Regions from separate parts of the Camelimonas sp. FR25 genome, predicted to be linked through region 1. Evidence: riboswitches for the same ligand, from Rfam matches in the RefSeq annotation. Region 1 holds a riboswitch; the other holds the start of a gene.
What was found. A riboswitch is a leader RNA that binds a small molecule or an ion and turns the genes downstream of it on or off. The one in region 1 is predicted to bind cobalamin.

Region 1 (5,205 bases):
CGAACGCAGCAGCTGGTTGCCTTCGCGGTCGAGCGCCCAGAACAGGGCGACGTCGGCGCCAGCGTCACGGGCCCGCATGGCCTGGGGCGACATGTCCTGATCGTTCCAGTTGAAGGTCTCGATGGCGACCAGCTCCTTGCCGGCCTTGGCCATGGCGTCCTTCACGTCAGGAAGCGCGCCATTGCCCCAGCCGGTATTCTCATAGAAGAAAGCGATCTTGCCGGTCATTGACTGCTTGATGGCCTGCTCAACCAGGTAACGCGCCACCCATTTGTCCTTGGCCGAGACACGGAACATGTAATTGGGATTGGCGCCGTTCTCGATTGCTTTGGTATTGGCGGCGAGCACGCCGATGAACGGAATGCCGATTTCATTGACCGGCTCCGCCTGGGCGACGGTGACCGTGGAGTGATAACCGCCGAGTACGGCGATGCATTTGTCGGCCAGGGCGATGCGGCGCACATTGTCGACGCCGCGCGGCGGCGCGCCCGCGTCGTCATACTGGATGAACTTGAGTTTTTCGCCGAGGACGCCGCCCGCCGCATTGATCTCGTCAATGGCGGTTTCCGCGCCCATCTTGACGGCGGCGCCGCCGAAGGCAGCGGGGCCGGTGACGGCGTTGGAATTGCCGATACATGGCTTCTGGGCCGCCTGGGCGAGACCAGCCGACAGGCAAAGCAAGGCCGTTGCAGCCAGACCCTGGCCGCGGATAACACTGCGAAATGTCACTGCTGTTCTCCATATATATTGAACAGGCGGGGCGAAGTGCCTGTGCACGCTCCCACTCCGCAGAGAACGCTAGTGAATTAAATGCATGGCTGGCAAAGACGAATTTCCGATGACGCCATAGGCTGCGCCTATGCTTGTAAAATATAGGCAAATTCTATGTGGCCATGATGCGCCAATGTCACTGTAACTGCTGTGATAATGCTACCGTAAGCGGCATAGGCGCGTCGCATGACCGATTCCAGGGCGCCGTGAACAAATATGCGCATTGCTCCATTCCCCTGCGGCAGTGACAGTGCCGCATGGACCTTCGGCAACTGAAATATTTTGTACAGATCGCGGAGAACAACAGTCTGTCCAGGGCAGCTGAAGTGCTGCGCGTGGCGCAGCCGTCGCTGAGCCAGCAGATGAAGAACCTCGAGCAGGATCTCGGTGCGGAATTACTGGTGCGTCATGCACGGGGCGTGGCGCTGACCGACAAGGGGCAGCAACTCTACGATCACGCCATCCGTATCCTGCAGGAAGTCGAGCGCGCCCGCGACGTGGTGCGGGCCAATACGCTCACCCCCTCGGGCCGGGTCTCGGTGGGCCTTCCCGCTTCGGCGGGACGCGGTTTGTCGTTGCCATTGCTCCGCGCCGTGCGCGCCGCCTGCCCGCAGGTGACCATCCACCTTGTGGAGGCGATGACCAGTTTTCTCGACGAATACTTGCAACAGGGCCGGCTCGACGTCTGCCTGCTGTATAATCACAAGCCATTCGAACATGTGGCGTGGACCGAGATGATCGCCGAAGATCTGATGGCGATCACCGCGCCGCAACACCCGCTCGCCGCCACCGGCGCCGTGTCGATGGCGGAATTGCTGACGCATCCGGTGGTGCTGCCGGGACGGCCCAATGTGTTGCGCGCCGTGATGGAGCGCGCCGCCGCCCTGCGCGATCTCGAACTGGACGCCGTGGATTGCGACAGCCTGCCGGCCATCGGTCGCATGGTGCGTGAGGAGGGCGCCATCGCCGTGATGCCACACTTCGCCTTCAGCGAAGAACTGGCCGCGGGCGCCATGCAAGCCATCGCCATCACCGACCCGACGCCATCCTGGCGTCTGTCGGTGGTGGTGTCGCAGCGCAGCATGAATATTCGCGGCAGTGAAGCCGTAGCCAGTGTCCTCGCTCAGGTCATCTCCGATATGGTTGACGCCGGCGCCTGGCGCGCCAGGCTGCTGGCCCGCTGAGGGGATGGCAAGAGCGGTTGGCAAGAGCGGCTGGCGTCAACGGTGCGAAATGCAATGTTACAACATTGCATTGAAGGCGAAATGCAGGCATAGCTGTCGCACGGCCGCGGGATGGCCCGGGCGTGAAGGCCATTGACCGGCCGGTGCGCGCGGACTACCCATAGGCCCGACGGTTCCTTTGCAAGGATCAAAAGGGAACGCAGTGAGGACGTAATGCGCTGGCGTGGCCGGGGCATGACGCGCCAATTCTGCGACTGCCCCCGCAACTGTAATCGGCGAGTTGTTCACCCATACGCCACTGGGCTTGCGGCCCCGGGAAGGCGGTGAATGATGATGACCCGAGAGTCAGGAGACCTGCCGTCAGCCGTAGTCACGCGCGTGCACATTGGGCGGGGTGTCCCGATGGAAGGCAGATCGTCAGCCGCATCCACCTGATCGGGGATAGGTGTTTCGACTGCTCGCGGTGACGGTAACTCGCGCCGCTGGAGCAGTGTGCTCATGTTCTCCCTTGCGTCCGGAATTGTCCGGATTTCCCTGGCTGTCCGCCAGCCTGTATTCGCCCGTGCGTTCGCCGCCCGTCCTATCATCGACAAACGTCCCGGCCTTGTCTCCACTGTGGCGTCGAAGGCGCGCTTGCGCGACTCCGTCGCCAGCCCGGCGCTGGCGCCCGTATTGTCAGCCGGGCTGGCGACCGGACTTGCGACCGGGCTTGCAACGGGTCTCGCGGCTTGCGCCGCGATGGCGCTGGTGGTTGAGGCCCGCGCCGAAAGCGTAGCGGCTGACGGCGCAGCGCCGACCGTCAGCCTGGACCCGATCCAGGTGCAGGGCGCGCCCAGCGGCGGCCCCAACCTCCGCGTCCCCTCCCAGGCGGGCAGCCGCCTGACCATGACGCCGATGGAGACGCCGGCCAGCGTCGACATCATCTCCGGCCAGACCATGCGCGATCGTGGCCAGACCGATCTCAATCGCGCCATCGCCCAGGATGCGGTAGGCGTCAGCTTCCTCGGCGCGCCGGGCAATGGCGGAACCTCCATGGCCATGCGCGGCTTCACCGGCCTCGGCTCGGTGACGCGGCTTTACGACGGCGTCCGCCTCTATCCAGGCTCAGGCACGGTGACGTTCCCCTTCGACACCTGGACGGTGGAGCGGGTGGAGGTGCTGCGTGGCCCGGCCTCGGTGATGTATGGCGAGGGCGCCATTGGCGGCGCGATCAATGTCATCCCGCGCAAGCCATTGTTTACAGGTCGGCGCAATGAGGCCCAGGCCAGCTTTGGCTCAGACGGCATGTATGGCCTCGCCGCCGGCAGCGCCGGGCCGATTGGCGACAGTTTCGCCTATACGCTGGATGTCTCGGGGCGGGGCAGCCAGGGCTGGATGCAGCGTGGCGACGCCAAAAGCCTCGCCGTGTCTGGCGCGCTCGGCTGGAAGTTCAATGAACGGCTGCACATAACCCTGTCGCATGACAGCGGCTACAGCGAGCCGTCGGGCTATTTCGGCACGCCGCTGGTCGATGGCCGCGTGCTTGGCGCCATGCGCAAGCAGAACTACAATGTCGCCGACAGCCTCAACCGGTTCCGCGACAGCTTCACCCAGCTGCATACGCGCCTTGTCGCCTCTGACAGCGTTGAGCTGAGCAGTCGCATCTACCACATCAGCAGCGGCCGCGACTGGCGCAATGTGGAAAGCTACGCCTTTCGCCCCGCCACCGGCCGGATCAATCGCAGCGATTACATCGCCATCCGCCATGATCTGGAGCAGGTGGGGACGCGCAACGACCTGACCCTGCGCAGCGATATTTTTGGCATGGCCAATGAAACCGTGCTGGGGTTTGAGCTCAATCACATCCGCTTTCGCAACACCAACAATTCGCCCTATGCCGGCGCTTCCAGCGTCGCGCCGCTGGGCTTCGCCCCAGGATTTTTCGGGCCTTATGCGCTGAAAACCACGCTGGACAGCGCCACAAATCAATACGCCGTGTTCATCGACAACCGGCTGAAACTGAATGAGCAATGGGCCGTGGTGGCTGGCGTGCGTTACGATGCGCCGCGACTTTTGCGCGACAATCCATCGACCGGCGCCAGCTTTACCCGCACGCTCGATTCGGTGAACTGGCGCGCTGGGGTGGTGTTTACGCCCGTGCCGGACCTCGCCTTCTACGCCCAGTATTCTCAGGCAACCGATCCGGTCGGCAACATCCTGTCGCTGGCCGACAGCCAGAAGGATCTGAGGCTGCCGCGTGGCGACCAATATGAGGCGGGCGTCAAGCTCAGCTTCCTCGGCGGGCGTGGCGAGGCGACCTTCGCCGGCTATCACATCGTCAAGAAGGACCTGCTGGCGCGTGACCAGCTCGACCGGACCATCGTGCGGCAGATCGGCCAGCAATCGGCCCAGGGGCTCGAGGCGTCGCTGGCCATCAATCTCGGTTATGGTCTGCGGCTGGAGGCCAATGGCGCGCTGCTGCAGGCGCGCTACGATGATTTTGTCCAGGCCGGCGGCGATTTTTCCGGCAACACCCCGCCAAATGTGCCGCAGCGGCTCGGCAATCTCTGGGTCAGCTGGAATTTTCATGACGCCTGGACGGCGTTCGGCGGCCTGAACTACGTCGGCCCTACCTGGGTCAATGACGCCAATACCCTGCGCCGCGCCGGCTGGACGGTGGTCAACGCCGGCCTGCGCTGGCGGCCAACCGAACAGCTGTCGCTCGACGTCAATGTCGCCAATCTGTTCGACAAGGTCTACGCCACCTCCGGTTCGCAGAACCAGCAATTGCTGGGGCCGCCGCGCACCGCCTCGGTAACGCTGAAGGCGTTGTTCTGACATGGCGCCGGAGCTGTGCGTCAACAATGTCTCGTGGGGCCCGCGCGGCGGCGCCCCCATCATCGCCCAGCTGTCGTTCACGGCGCCTGCTGGCGCGGTGACGGTGATTGTCGGCCCCAATGGGGCCGGCAAATCCAGCCTGTTGCGCACGCTGTACCGGCATCACCGCCCGCTTGCCGGCACTGTGCTGCTCGACGGCGAGGATGTCTGGCGCATGGACGCGGCGAAGGCGGCGCGGCGCATCGCCGCCGTGTTGCAGGAGAGCCCGGCGGCGTTCCCGTTCACCGTGACCGAGGTGGTTGAGATGGGGCGGATTCCGCACCAGCGCGCCTTGCTGTCCGGGATTGGGCGGCGCGGCCAGGGGGCGGCGCGTGACCGCCTGATCGTCGCGGAGATGATCGACCGTTTCGAACTGACGACACTGGCTGACGCG
Region 2 (5,205 bases), on a different contig from region 1:
GCCAGCACGAACTCCAGCGGTAATTGCTCATAGCCGGCCAGCGGCCCGCCAGCGAGATTGCGCATGCCGGCGCGGGTCAGCATGTCGTCGAGCAGCGAGCCCTCGCTGGAGGTGAAACCCGCCGGCCGCAGCACCACGGCGGTGGGCCGGCGGCCCTCGGGCAGCGGCGCCGCCAGCAGCGCATCGAAGCGCGCCGTCAGCGCTTTGGCGGCCGCTTCATTGTGGAACAGCACGCCAGCCTCACGGATCTGGTCGCGCACGCCGGCAAGCGAATTGGGCACGTCGAGATCAGCCACCGGCACGCCGAGCCGCCGCAGCAGCGCCACGGTTGCGCGGGTGGTGTAGCGGCCAGCCACCACCAGATCAGGCTTGAGGCCGGCGATCTCTTCGGTGGCGCCGCGATTGACCGGCACGCCACGCGCCAGCGCAGCGACATTGGAGCCGATATTCTCCAGCGCCAGCGGCGATATGGAGATCAGCGTCCCAGGCCGCGCCAGCCGCAGCGCCAGCTCGTCGGCGCACATGTTGATGGAGACGATGCGACGCGGCGGAGCGCGGAATGCCGCGCGGTCCGCTTCCCCCATATGGATCTGGCTGAAGCCCGCTGCCGCGTCCTTCTGCCCGGCCGATGCCGGCGCGTAGCTTAGAAGCAGGCAAGCGACAATACCTGCGGCCAGGCAGGTAGCGGGTTTGAACGTCGCGGCTTTGCAAGTCGGGGGCATAAATGGCGCAAGCAGGCGCCCAGCCGCTACCTTGAGCGCGTAGCGCCCCTGTCGCGGCCTGCCCATGCTGCTGGCGCTCATGCTCATCGCCCTACCGCCGGCTTCAGAAGGTGATCCGCGCGCCGACCGTGGCCGTGCGACCGGCGACGCCGTAGCTGTAGACTTCCTGATAGCGCCTGTCGAACAGGTTATCGACCTTGGCGTAGAACTCGGCGTTGTCATTGAGGCGATAGGAGGCGCCGACATTGACCACCGTATAGGCGCGCAAGGTCACGAGGCTCTGGTTATAGAAGGCGTCGTAAGCGAAGTCCTTCTGCGGCCCATTATAGACCACGCCGACATTGACGTTGGCCTTGTTGTCGAGGAAGGCATAATTGACGTTGAAGCTGGCCATATTGCGCGGCCGGCGCGGCAGCGGCTTGCCCTCAGAGTCTTCGCCATCGGTATAGGTATAGGAGCCGACCATGGTCAGGCCGGTCAGTGGTTTGACGGTGAGGCCGATCTCCGCGCCCTGGATCGCCGAGGTCCCCGGCAGATTGACCGAGGTGTAGCCGGCGCCCGTGATCAGATCGCTGATGCGCTGGTTGAAATAGGTGGCGTTGAGCACCACCCTGTCGCCCCAGATCTCCTGATCGACGCCAAGATCCCAGCCGCGCGCCGTTTCCGGCTTCAGATTGGGATTGCCGCGATAGGTCGAGGAATAGCCGAACAGCTCGGCCATGGTCGGGTTCTTGACGCCCGTGCCATACGACCCACGCAATTTGGTTCCGGTCTCGTCGATGCGATAGGCGCCCGTGACGCGCCAGGTGGTGCTGTCGCTGAAGCGGTCGTTGAGATCGCGGCGCAGGCTGGTGGTGACAGTGAGATTGCGGAACGTGCCCTGATATTCGCCGATCAGTGCGTTGGAATTCATGCGGTTGTCGACATTGGACCAGGCGTTATCGGCGCGGTAGCGCTCTTCCTTGCGCTGGGCGGCGAAGGTGACGATGTGGCTGGCGTCGACGAAGGCCGGCGTGTCGAAGCGCAGGCTGGTCTTGTACTCATAGCCATTGACCACGCCGCGCGTCTCGCCATTCGGCAGCCGGTCCCAGCGGTAGCGCGAGGCCTGGTCGTTGTAGGTGGTGGCGACCGCCTGGGTCCAGCGACCGTCGAACAGCTTCAGCTTCGCCTCAGCCCGGCCGAACAGCTGCGTGCCGCGGCCATCCTCATCCGTGTCATAGGCGCCCATGCCGCCGGTGTAGCCGTCGAGCTTGTTGAAGAACCGCGTGTAGCGGCCCATCAGGTTGAATTCGAGATATTCATTGGGGCTGAAGCCCAGCTTGGCGTTGCCGGTGGCGTTGCGATAGCCGTCGGGCTCGTAATTGCCATTGCGGCGGTCGGCCACCGAGAAGCCATTGGTGCTGAAGCCGCTGGCGCCGAAGGCGTAATTGAAGCGCTCGTCGCCGCCGCTCAGGCTGGCGCCGCCGTTCAGGGTCTGGCGTGAGCCGCCGTCGAGGCGCACGGAGAGCTTCGGCTTGCCCGCGCCCTTTTTGGTGACGACATTGATGACGCCGCCGACGGCGTCCGAGCCATAAAGCGCGCTTTGCGGGCCACGCAGCACCTCAATGCGCTCGATATCCTCGGTGAGCAGATTGGCGATATCATATTCCGAGCCGGCCGCCGGATCATTGGCGACCACGCCGTCGATGATCACCAGCGTCTGGTTGGCCTCGGAATTGCGCAGCCGCACCTGGGTCTGCTTGCCGACCGGGCCGCTGCGGTTGACGGCGACGCCGGGAACCTGACGCAGCGCGTCGGCGACGAAGCGTATCTGCTGCTGTTCCAGCTGCTGCGCGGTGATGACGGTGACGGCGCTGCCGACCTTCGACATCTCGGTGGGGGTGAGATTGGCCGATACCGAAATGGTGTCGAGCTGCACCTCAGCCGGCGCTGCGGCGACGCTGGCCCCCGTTTGCTGGACTGATTGCCGGGCTGACTGCTGACCTTGGGCCACGGCGGTGGACAGCGCCAGGATCGAGCAGCCTGCGATCAGACTGGCGACCATCTGGGAAGAGCGCGCGCGCTGGATGGAGGAGCGTTGGAACGACATAAACAAAAACCCCGGCGGGACGCCTCGTGACACGTCACCGCGAGCAAGGTTTCTGCTGACGTCGCCACCACGCATGCGTCAGCCGTCCCCTTCCGGAAAGCCCCCGCTCCCTGGGTTCGCGTGTGACCACGACAGACGGCAGGTCTCCTGGCTCGCGGGTCGTGGTTCAGCGCCGCCTTCCCGGACCCGGTCGTCCAGTGGCTTGTTGACGCAAACTCGCCGCTCACAGTTGCGGGGGCAGCTGCAGATCCAGATGGCGGGCCATCCGTACTGCATTCCCTTTTGATCCTTTACAAGGAACCGTCCCTGCCCGCTTAGGCCCGCGCCATGGGCCTTGTCAATGCGGGCAAGGCGGCACGGGCGCTGGCGGCGCCCCTTAGGCCGTGGCGGATGACGTCGCCAGTGGGCGTCGGCAAGAAGGCGGCAGGAGGCGGCGGCGGCAGGCTTTTGTGCGGGGGCAGTTGCATATTTGTGTCGGTTCGGCGCGCGTTGGCGGCGTCTGTTGCGCTAGCGGGTGGCGGCCGCACCGGGACGTGCGCCGCAAAGACGTGGATGCCCGTGACGAGCACGGGCATGACGGCGTGGGGTGGTTTTGGGGTGGTGGTTTTTGACGAACCGGCGATGCGCTGGCGCTCGCGCCATCACTTCGCGCGCCAAGGTCGCGGCGACGCCACCAGCACGGCCGACGTAACCAGCACGTGCAACACACCCACCACAACCAGGTCACCCAGCACAGCCGGCACAGCCGGCACAGCCAACCCGACCACGGCCAATCTTACCACACCCAGCCTGACTACACCCAACCTGTCCACGGCCAACCTGACCACACCCACCGCCGTCATGCCCGTGCTCGTCACGGGCATCCACGTCTTCTGCGCCTCACAAGAAAAGTCAGCAGGCCAGCCTGCGCCGTAGCTGGGGCCCGCCGCCATGGCGACACAGCGCAAGGCCATGCCGCCAAGGGTCACGCCGCCAAGGGTCACGCCGCATGGCGGGCGTGGTCGAGGAAGCGGTCGGCGACGAGGGCGGCGGCGGTGCGGTTGTCGACGCCGAGCTTGCCCAGCACCTGCTCCAGATGCTTGTCCACCGTGCGCCTCGCCATGCCCAGGATGTCGGCGATCTCCTGATTGGTCTTGCCGAAGGTCAACCACAGCAGCGATTCGGCTTCGCGCGTCGTCAGGCCGAAACGCGCCTGCAGCCGCGCCACGTCATCGCCCTCATGATCGACCACAGCCTGAATGATAATCTCGCCGCGTCCGCCACGACCCAGGCAACTGAAACGCCGGTCGCGGTAGCGCAGCGTCGGCGCCTCCGAGACTGGCCGTCCGGCGACGGCCGCCAGCCAGGCCAGCGCCGGGCCAGGCAGGGTCAAAGTCACCGCAGCGCCTGGGGGGGCGTCATCCGGTTTGTCCCCGCCGAGCAATTGCGCCGCGCCATGGCTGGCCCACACCACCTGGCCGTCGGCGCGGGCGGCGAACACCGAGCGCCCGGACTGGTCGAGCGCCCCCGAGGCCAGCCGCATGCGGCGGGCGTTGAGGGCATGGATGGTGATGCGGGCCAGCAGCACCTCGTGATTGACCGGCTTGACCACATAATCGACGCCGCCAGCCTCAAGGCCGCGCACGATGTCCGCCGGCTCGCTGAGCCCGGTCATGAAGATCACCGGCGCATCCACCGCATGGGCGCCCTGGCGAAATTGCCGACAGGTCTCAAAGCCATCCAGCCCAGGCATCACCGCATCAAGCAGGATCAGGTCCGGCGTCACCCGCGCCGCGACATCGAGCGCGCTGGCGCCGTCGCGGGCGACGATGGTCGAGCAGCCAGCCTGCTCCAGCGTCATGCAAATGGCGCTGAGCGCGGCGGGGTCATCATCGACGACCAATACGATCAGGTCCTGCTGGTTCATGGCGTCGTTCCCTGAGAAGGCGGGCGATGGCGGGCAGGTCGAAGACGTCGAGCGCCGCACGGATACGGTCGAGCGCGGCGCGTTCAAGCCACGGCGGCGGATTCGCCAGCGCCTTGCGCAAGGCGGTGGCGCGCCCCTCTTCGGCGAGGCGCAACAGTTCAGCGGCGGATGGCGGTCGCCGCACAGTGACGACGGGCGCGGCCGCGTCAGCGCCGTCGGCGTCAGCACCGACGGAGCCAGCCCCGGCAGCTGCGCCGCCCGCGGCGTTGGGCCGTGGCGCGCCAGCCGGTCGCCCAGCCGCGTTCGCCTCATTGCGTCGCGCCAATGCGTCCGGGGCCAGCAAGCGGCTAATGCGCGCCGACAAATCGTCGAGCCGGAACGGCTTGACCAGCACGCCGTCGGGCGCCTGATCATCGTCTTCGCCCTGCACATCGGCCTCGCGGGCATGGCCGGTGATAAACAGCACCGGCGTCGCTACATGGCCGAGT

Region 2: another riboswitch for cobalamin. It lies ahead of AC6A67_RS01120 (TonB-dependent receptor plug domain-containing protein); the one in region 1 lies ahead of AC6A67_RS04995 (TonB-dependent receptor).

What each region holds. Positions count from the first base shown of each region.
Region 1 covers NZ_JCAWFG010000036.1:111,794-116,998, reverse strand. Annotated here, with positions in the region: gene AC6A67_RS05005 (ABC transporter substrate-binding protein) at 1-711, opposite strand, end outside; gene AC6A67_RS05000 (LysR family transcriptional regulator) at 1,029-1,955, shown strand; cobalamin riboswitch at 2,109-2,331, shown strand; gene AC6A67_RS04995 (TonB-dependent receptor) at 2,454-4,772, shown strand; gene AC6A67_RS04990 (ABC transporter ATP-binding protein) at 4,774-5,205, shown strand, end outside.
Region 2 covers NZ_JCAWFG010000017.1:8,456-13,660, forward strand. Annotated here, with positions in the region: gene AC6A67_RS01115 (ABC transporter substrate-binding protein) at 1-584, opposite strand, end outside; gene AC6A67_RS01120 (TonB-dependent receptor plug domain-containing protein) at 826-2,811, opposite strand; cobalamin riboswitch at 2,932-3,131, opposite strand; gene AC6A67_RS01125 (hypothetical protein) at 3,385-3,726, shown strand; gene AC6A67_RS01130 (response regulator) at 3,791-4,717, opposite strand; gene AC6A67_RS01135 (ATP-binding protein) at 4,680-5,205, opposite strand, start outside.